2 regions of the Priestia sp. P1_B12_1 genome follow, and region 1 is predicted to be linked to the other one. Evidence: riboswitches for the same ligand, from Rfam matches in the RefSeq annotation. Region 1 holds a riboswitch; the other holds the start of a gene.
The links. Region 1 has a riboswitch for S-adenosylmethionine ahead of AC1D0Y_RS27840 (5-methyltetrahydropteroyltriglutamate--homocysteine S-methyltransferase). Riboswitches for the same ligand answer to the same signal wherever they lie in the genome.

Region 1 (4,426 bases):
TAAAGACGTTAATGCTTCAAACGAGGATGATATAAAACGTGAAACGCTGACTACACGTCAGGGCCATCCTGTAAGAGACAACCAAAATATTCGTACAATTGGTAATCGTGGGCCAGCTACACTTGAAAATTATCACTTTATCGAAAAGATTTCTCATTTTGACCGCGAAGAAGTTCCAGAACGAGTCGTCCACGCACGAGGATCTGGAGCCTTTGGCTACTTTGAAACATATGGAAAAGTGGGGGACGAACCAGTAGAGAAATATACTCGGGCAAAGGTATTTTCAGGTGCGGGCAAGAAAACACCATTGATGGTTCGTTTCTCCACAGTTGCCGGAGCAAAAGATTCTCCAGAAACAGCTCGAGATCCACGCGGATTTGCTGTGAAAATGTACACGGAAGAGGGGAATTGGGATTTAGTTGGGAATAACCTAAAGATTTTCTTTATCCGTGATGCAATGAAGTTTCCTGATATGATTCATGCGTTTAAAGCAGACCCAGCTTCGAACGTACCAAACCCTCAGAGAATGTTTGACTTTGTTTCCCGTACACCTGAGGCTACCCACATGATTACATTTTTATTCTCTCCATGGGGGATTCCAGCGACGTATCGTCACATGCAGGGGTCTGGTGTAAATACCTACAAATGGGTGAATGATAAGGGAGAGGCTGTACTAGTAAAGTATCATTGGGAACCTAAGCAGGGAATTCGGAACTTAACACAAGAAGAGGCAAATACGATACAAGCCAAAAACGTGGGACATGCAACGCAGGATTTATACGAAGCAATTGAGGGTGGAGATTATCCAGAATGGGAGCTCTTCGTACAAATTATGGAGGATGGTTATCATCCAGAGCTTGATTTTGATCCCTTAGATGATACGAAACTTTGGCCGGAAGATAAGTTTCCATGGTTGGCAGTGGGCCGTATGGTTCTAGATCGTAATCCAAAGGATTTCCATGCAGAAATCGAGCAAGCCGCCTTCGGTACAGGAGTTCTTGTGGATGGAATGGACTTCTCAGACGATAAAATGCTACAAGGACGTACCTTTTCTTATTCAGATACACAGCGCTACCGTGTAGGTGCCAACTATCTAAAATTACCTGTGAATGCACCGAAAGTGCCTATTCATACGAATCAGCAGCGCGGTCAAATGGATATTCGTGACCCAAAGGAATCTGGGGATAATCCACATATTAACTATGAGCCTTCAATGCTTGGTGGCTTTCAGGAAGAAAATAAGAAAGACCGTGTTCCACATCAACCAACGTATAATGCAGCCGCAATGAGTGCACCAATTGACCGTCCTAACGATTATGGGCAGGCAGGTCACACATACCGTAGTTTTGAAGATTGGGAGCGCGATGAATTGATTAAAAATCTATCGGATGCACTTGCTATTTGTGATAAACGAATCCAAGAAACGATGATTTCTCATTTTACACAAGCTGATGAAGAATATGGTCGACGTGTGAAGGAAGGTATTGAAAAGAAACTACACGAAATGCAGGATATGAAAAATACAAGTGAGGTACCTGGTCGTAAAGCAGGTAAATCAAAATATGGACAAGGTACATTAGCTGCAAATGAAGCAACAGAAGATGCTGTAAAGAAAAGTCACGAAGTCGATCCTTATTAAGTGAATTGCTCCATTTTAAAAATAGGGAACCGACGTATGGGTATAGTATAATCTTAAGGGAATACCTTGCCTAAAACCTCATGATTTAAAAGATACCTCTCCTAATTGACAGGAGAGATATCTTTTAAATCATTCTTTAGTTATTTGTCCAGACATCTTGAGCAATTTGAATTACGTGATTAATTTTATTCCATTGCTCTTCTTCTGTTAATTCGTTTCCTTCTTCTGTACTCGCAAAGCCACATTGAGGACTCAATGACAAGTTTTCTAGAGGAATATATTCACTTGCTTCTTGGATTCTTCGCTTAATGACCTTAGCATCTTCTAATGTAGGGAATTTAGATGTTACCAATCCTAATACAACGGTTTGATTGTTACGTGTAAAACTTTTTAATGGTTCAAAATCTCCTGAACGGTTATCATCATATTCAAGGAAAAGTCCATCTACATGTAAGTTAGCAAAGATAGCATCAGATATAGTATCGTAGCCACCACTTGTGATATACGTAGATCTAAAGTTTCCACGACAAATATGCATCGTAATGAGCATATCTTCAGGCTTTTTAGAAATAGCATCATTTAAGCAACTTACTCGATTATCGATAATGTCTTTTACATCCATACCAAGCTTCTCAACAACCTCATTGATGCGTTCTTCAGAAACGAAATCAATCCAGGACGTATCATCTAGTTGTAGATAACGGCAGCCTGCGTCGTAAAAGGCTTGAATAGCTTTTTGATAAGCAGCCACAGTATCATGATAAAATTGATCTCTGTTTCCCTTGTAATATGTATCTTCTTGAATTCGAGTAAATAACATGTTTGGGCTTGGAATTGAGAATTTAGCGACTTGGCTTCCATCACCATGTCGTTCAACAGCTTCTTTTAAAAACGTGAAGTGTTCCACCATATAATGATGATCGAAGTCCACTTTACCTACTACCTTAATTGCGTTATTTTTGGTTTTTGCACCTTTGAATTGGCTGATATATTCTGTTTCAAACTGCTCCACACCTTCTAAGCCTGATAAGAAGTCCAAATGCCACCAAGAACGTCTAAATTCACCGTCCGTGATCGATTTAAGACCCAATTCAATTTGCTTCTGAACAAGCTTTTCAATTTCTTTGTCCTCTACAGATTTTAAATCAGCTTTATTAATTGTACCATTCGCATACGCTTTTCTTGCTTCTTTGAGGGGAGTTGGTCGTAAAAAACTACCTACGTGATCAGCTTTAAATGGAGCCTTCACTAATGTCTTAGTCATGGTTTTGTTTCCTTCTTTCTTTTCAAAATAAAAAACCTCTTCTTACAAATAAGAAGAGGTTAATAATCGTTATGGATTCTCTTCTTATCTTCAAGCAAATTGCTACTGGAATTGGCACAGTACTTTAACAGTCTGTTGCCGAGGCTTCCTAGGGCCAGTCCCTCCACCTCTCGAGATAAGAATATTCAATTTATTTAACTAAAAAAAGGTTACACTTGTTTTCTTAAATTGTCAACAAAAATTCGAAAAATCAGAAATAATACACCTCTTACCTCATTACCTACTGCAGCAAGGGTTCTTTGTTATTTTTCGATTGGACAGGCAAGCTTACCGCAGTAGCTACATAGTATCTAAAGTATTGTAACTCCGTTATCTAATCAGTAGCTAGTTCAGTATCGCTACCCCATTAATACAAGCTTTATAACCCTGTTGAAGCCATTTGTGGAATCTGTAAGGGAGCTGAGCCGAAGAGGCGAAGGGGGCGACCGGATGCCTTGAGCTGAAAAAACAGGTACGTCAAAAGCAAAAAAATTAAAAGAGTGAAAGAAGGTATCAACATGAGAAAAACAAAAGGATTTACCTTTCCAAAAATCTTTTCTCCACCTCACAAACCACCTCTTACGAGACCTCGTCCCCTCAAGGCTTATTCCTTTGTTCCTTTTAGTCCACTAGCCATGCTTGACCCCACTATTTTGACCATAGGAGGCATTGTCTTAGGAATTGCGATCACCGAACGAATACTAGAGCGATGGGGTGTCATCGATCTTGTTGATCAGTTCGCAAAGGTGATGCGGTTTATCTTACCTGTCACCTTTTATGGGGCCTTATTTTACTTCTTTGCGACATTTATGTTTTGAGGAGGGTTTCAAATGTTTGAGAAACTAAAATTACGTGGAAAGCTTATTAAAGCGTTTCGTACAGCAGAGATTTATCGAATCATAAAGCGTGGAGATCGTACCTCCTACCAATTTCCGAAGATCCATCGGATCGATCATCAGCACACCTACACTCGATATGCTTTTTCCTTACTGAATGGTATTGATCCTGACCTCTTAACGAAAAAAAGATGGGCCCTACGACAGGTATTAGGCAACAATATTGAAGTGAATGGCAGCTTAAAAAACTTTAGTATTACCGTTCATCACAAAAACCTACCTAAAATGCTTAATTATTGTTATGAGGTCATTCATCCTCATATTGAGAAAATGGAGCTCCCAATATGCATTGGTCAAGATATCTATGGAAACCCTGTTTCATGGGATTTTGCGGATTTGGAAACCTTACTGATTTCTGGCGAAATTGGAGCTGGAAAAAGTAGTCTCATGCGTGTCATCCTCACCACGTGGGTGAAATATTCCTCTCCTGAAGACTTGCGCTTAGTCTTAGTGGACCTTAAACGAGCCGATTTGGGCTTATTTCATGAGATTGACCATGTGGATGCGCTTTGCTTTGAAGCAAAAGACATGCGAAAACCTTTTGCATTATTACGAGCTGAAATGTATCGAAGAGGCGATTTATTGTTA
Region 2 (4,426 bases), on a different contig from region 1:
TCGTCGATAAGAACAATGTCTTCTTTATGAAATGCGTCGCGATAAGACTCTAACACGAGTTTGGCGCGCTCATTCCACCCAACAACGATGAAGTGATCTTTTCCATAAAATTTTAAATTTCCTTCCAAATAAGCGCTCTCAGCGGAAACAGCAATTTTAGAAAGCGTAACAAAATAAGTGGTAATAAATCCCGTTCCGATCAGGACTAAAATAATTGCAGCTAACCTTCCAATCGTAGTGGTCGGAGCAAAATCACCGTACCCTATAGTAGAAATTGTAATAATAACCCACCAAATTCCTTCAAATACATTTCCAAACGTTTGCGGCTCTAGGAAATGTATAAGCATGCCAAAAAGTAGAACAAGGCAGCCGATAATAAAAAGAAGCCGCACTAAAATAGAACGACGGAAAAGTCGAAATAATAGCCATTCCATCATAAAAAAACCTCCAGTGATTAGTCATAGCCACAGTATGACCATTTTTCACTGAAGGTATAAGATATCTTTATCTTTTTACTTCGTAATATTCAATCCATTCTTTGTCTGGACCGTAGAAAAATAAGTATCTTGCTCCATTTGGCAAAGTTACAATGTTTTCTTCCACAAATGAAACACCTGCTGATTTTAAACGCTCAAACTCCTCTTCAATTCCGTCTACCGCCAGCGCAAAATGATGAACTTTACCTTCGTTAGGTAAGCTTGAGTTATACCCTTGAATTAACTCTACGATTACATTGCCTTCTAAACCTAGAAAAGCTAGCTTCAAAGACGGATCGGTATGTGGCAGTGTTTCGATAAGCTCTAATCCCACTTTTTGCGTATAGAACTCAATAGATTCTTCTATATCCTTTACTTGAACGCCTACATGTTCAAATTTTAAAATTGCCATATGCATCACCCGTATCTATAGTATGTAAAAACTATGAAATATATTAAAGAGAAAGGATATAGAAGTCAAGATGGGGCTGCTTATCAGGAAAGGGCTCTTAAATCATATTTTTGCTGGAGTGAATAGGGTAGAGGCTTCCATCAAGAGCAAACGAAATTTTGCCTGTTTCTTCAGATACAACTAAAATTAATGCATCCGATTTTTCCGACATTCCAATGGCTGCACGGTGACGTGTTCCCAATTTTTTGGTCGTTGAAATAATAGACGAGAGAGGTAAAACATTAGCAGCTGAGATAAGCTGATTATTTCTAATTAGGACGGCTCCGTCATGTAAGGGTGTCCCTGGGTAGAACAGTGTCTCAACTAGCGTAGCGCTGACAGGAGCTTGAATAGGCATTCCCTTTTGAATAAGAGGGTCTACATTTTGTTCCCGTTCAATGACAATTAAAGCGCCGTGACGTTTCTCAGAAAGGTTATGAATAGCTAAGGACAGAGCAGCATATTCAAATGTATAAGGCGATAGATAATGACGCAAGTAATAAGAGGCGGCCGTAGCTTGAACATCTTGAAATAACCTTCTCATCTCCTCAAAATCACATAGGATACAATGATCACTCGTATCTAAATGTTTAATTAAATTAGAGGCTTCAGTTGAAATTTGCTGTAAATATGTTCGCACATTATTTTTAATTGTATCGTCTAATTGAAAGGAATGTCTCTCCATCTTATATAGCTCCTATCTGTCAGTCAGTGTTATCTGTAATGTGTGCTAATGTGGGTGAATTATCCGTAAAGCTTATAAATCCCTTATTAATTTTATAGAGAGGTGTTGTGTTTTATTTAGGAAGAGAATATAAAAAGTTGAGGAAAAAGAAAGCGTTTTATAAACTGATATGTTCACGTTTGGTTTAAATTTACATATGTTGTTTTAAATAAAAGTATAGATATTTCTGTGAATTTAAAGTATAGTTTTCTTATCGGATATATGATTTTTAATGTTGACAAATATTCTAAATATGCTAAAATTTTTAAAAAATGCTTATCAAGAGTGGTGGAGGGATCTGGCCCGCTGAACCCCGGCAACCTGCTTAGCAAGGTGCTAATTCCAGCAAAGTGTGTATCATTTTGAAAGATAAGGTAAAAATTTATTGCCTACCCAGTCTTTCAATATGGAAGACTTTTTATTTTGATATAGCGCAAGCGATAATTTAAGGAGGGACATCAATCACTGTAACCCCCGACTTAAAACAAATCTTTGAGCACGTCGAAGAAAAGTAAGAATTAAATAGTTTCGCTGACTAGACACACTAGAGGCGGTTTTATCCAATTCTAGTGGGTAAAACCGTCTTTTTTTATTGGATAACGCGGATAACTAAGAATTGGAGTGAAGAAAATGGCAGACTTATATACGTACGAAAACTGGAGTGATACATTTCCAGAGTTCGACAGTGAAGATGAAACAAAAGGAGCCCTTTCAGCATTGCAGTGGGCGTATGATACCTACGGAGATTCAATTATTTACGCATCAAGCTTTGGTATTGAAGGGATTGTGTTAATTGATTTAATTTCAAAAGTGAAAAAAGATGCTGAAATTGTCTTTTTAGATACGGGCGTTCATTTTAAAGAAACATATGAAGTGATTGATGCAATTAAAGAACGCTTTCCTGATTTGCGTATTCATATAAAAAAACCGGATTTAACGCTTGCAGAACAAGCTGAGAAACATGGAGATGAGCTTTGGAAGAGTCAGCCTAACCTATGCTGTCAAATTCGAAAAATCATCCCATTAAGGGAATCTCTTGCTCCTTATGATGCGTGGATTTCTGGTTTGAGACGCGAGCAGTCTGAATCTCGTGCCAACACGAATTATTTTAATAAAGATGAGAAATTCAAGAAAGTTAAAGTCTGCCCGTTAATTCATTGGTCTTGGAAAGAAGTTTGGCGCTATGTGTATAAGCATGATTTACCATATAACAAACTTCATGATCAAGGCTACCCAAGCATCGGCTGTGAGCCTTGTACCGCACCTGCCTACAATGTAGACGATTTACGTTCAGGAAGATGGGCAGGTACACAAAAAGTTGAATGCGGATTACACGAATCTTAAATACGAAAGAGCTGAATAAATGATGCTTTTATATGTTGCCTTTATCATTGCGCTTTTTTTTGCAATGAATATCGGGGCAAGCGGTGCAGCAGCAGCTATGGGCGTTTCATACGGCTCCGGTGCGATTAAAAAGCGAAGAGTAGCCTTGTTCATCTGTGCTGTAGGTATTGTGCTCGGAGCCATTATCGGAGGCGGCGAGGTGGTAAAAACCATCAGTTCAGGTATCATACCTGAAAAATTGCTGTCAGTAGAATTAGTTATTATCATTCTGGCTGCTGCAACGCTGTCACTCTTTTTCGCGAATTTAATTGGTATCCCTCTATCAACAAGTGAAGTAACGGTTGGTTCAGTTGTTGGAGTAGGAGTAGCTTATCAATCTCTGTATGTGGAAAAACTTTTAGTTGTCATGTCTTTTTGGATTATTGTTCCGCTGGTTTCATTTGTCATTGCTTTTTTGATTGGAAAAGTGATAAAACGCAGAGCGCATAAAAAAGAAGCAGAGGGAAAGTGGAAAAGAGTTTTAACGATTTTAGTTATAGCCACGGGATTCTTTGAAGCCTTCTCAGCTGGAATGAATAACGTGGCAAATGCTGTCGGTCCTCTAGTAGGAGCTGGATTAATGGATGCCACAACGGGTGTCATAGCAGGAGGACTGGCTGTGGCGCTCGGAGCTCTTTTACTAGGCGGCCGAGTTATTGAAACAAACGGAAAAAAAATTACTCGCTATTCTGTAGGAGAAGGGTGCATTATCTCGGGTACTGGTGCTTCTCTTGTTACAGCAGCTTCACTTTTTGGTTTGCCAGTACCGCTTACACAGGTCACTACGTCTTCTATTATTGGAATAGGAGCAGCGAAAACGGGATTCACGAAAGAACAGCGTGAAGTGGTCATTCAAATGTTAAAGGTTTGGGTGGTATCCCCCGTATTTTCACTCGTAATCTCATATGTTCTTGTGAAATTAGTACTTGAAAGCGACTTATATTCATTTGTGGTGCTAGCTAGCGGCTGCATTGCCACAGCAGGTGTTCTAAGCTTAGCTAGAGCGACTAGAAGAAAAAGAGCAAACTTGCAGTCGGAAAAAGAAAAAATGACTGCGTGATTCAAGTGCTTTTTATTATATTGTGTTAATTATTTAAGGAGGATTTTACAAAATGACAACAATTCAAGCACACGGTGGAGAATTAATTAATTTATATCAACCAACATATGACTACACTTCACTAACAAAAGAAATCGAAGTAGATAACATGGCTCTAAGTGATTTAGAACTAATTGGAATTGGTGCTTACAGCCCAATTACAGGATTTTTAGGAGAAAAAGATTATCAATCAGTTGTTGAAAATATGCGTTTAGCAGATGGAACAGTATGGAGTATTCCTATCACTCTTCCTGTAACAGAAGAGCAAGCTAAAGAATTAAACATTGGCGACA

Region 2: linked by a shared signal. The riboswitch ahead of AC1D0Y_RS19010 (phosphoadenylyl-sulfate reductase) and the one ahead of AC1D0Y_RS27840 (5-methyltetrahydropteroyltriglutamate--homocysteine S-methyltransferase) in region 1 are both predicted to bind S-adenosylmethionine.

What each region holds. Positions count from the first base shown of each region.
Region 1 covers NZ_JBFTZR010000025.1:10,768-15,193, reverse strand. The annotation lists gene AC1D0Y_RS27845 (catalase) at 1-1,639, shown strand, start outside; gene AC1D0Y_RS27840 (5-methyltetrahydropteroyltriglutamate--homocysteine S-methyltransferase) at 1,776-2,903, opposite strand; SAM riboswitch class I at 2,985-3,085, opposite strand; gene AC1D0Y_RS27835 (hypothetical protein) at 3,461-3,760, shown strand; gene AC1D0Y_RS27830 (FtsK/SpoIIIE domain-containing protein) at 3,773-4,426, shown strand, end outside.
Region 2 covers NZ_JBFTZR010000005.1:363,747-368,172, forward strand. The annotation lists gene AC1D0Y_RS18995 (potassium channel family protein) at 1-437, opposite strand, end outside; gene AC1D0Y_RS19000 (VOC family protein) at 505-888, opposite strand; gene cdaS (sporulation-specific diadenylate cyclase CdaS) at 986-1,612, opposite strand; SAM riboswitch class I at 1,925-2,027, shown strand; gene AC1D0Y_RS19010 (phosphoadenylyl-sulfate reductase) at 2,282-2,995, shown strand; gene AC1D0Y_RS19015 (inorganic phosphate transporter) at 3,015-4,094, shown strand; gene sat (sulfate adenylyltransferase) at 4,147-4,426, shown strand, end outside.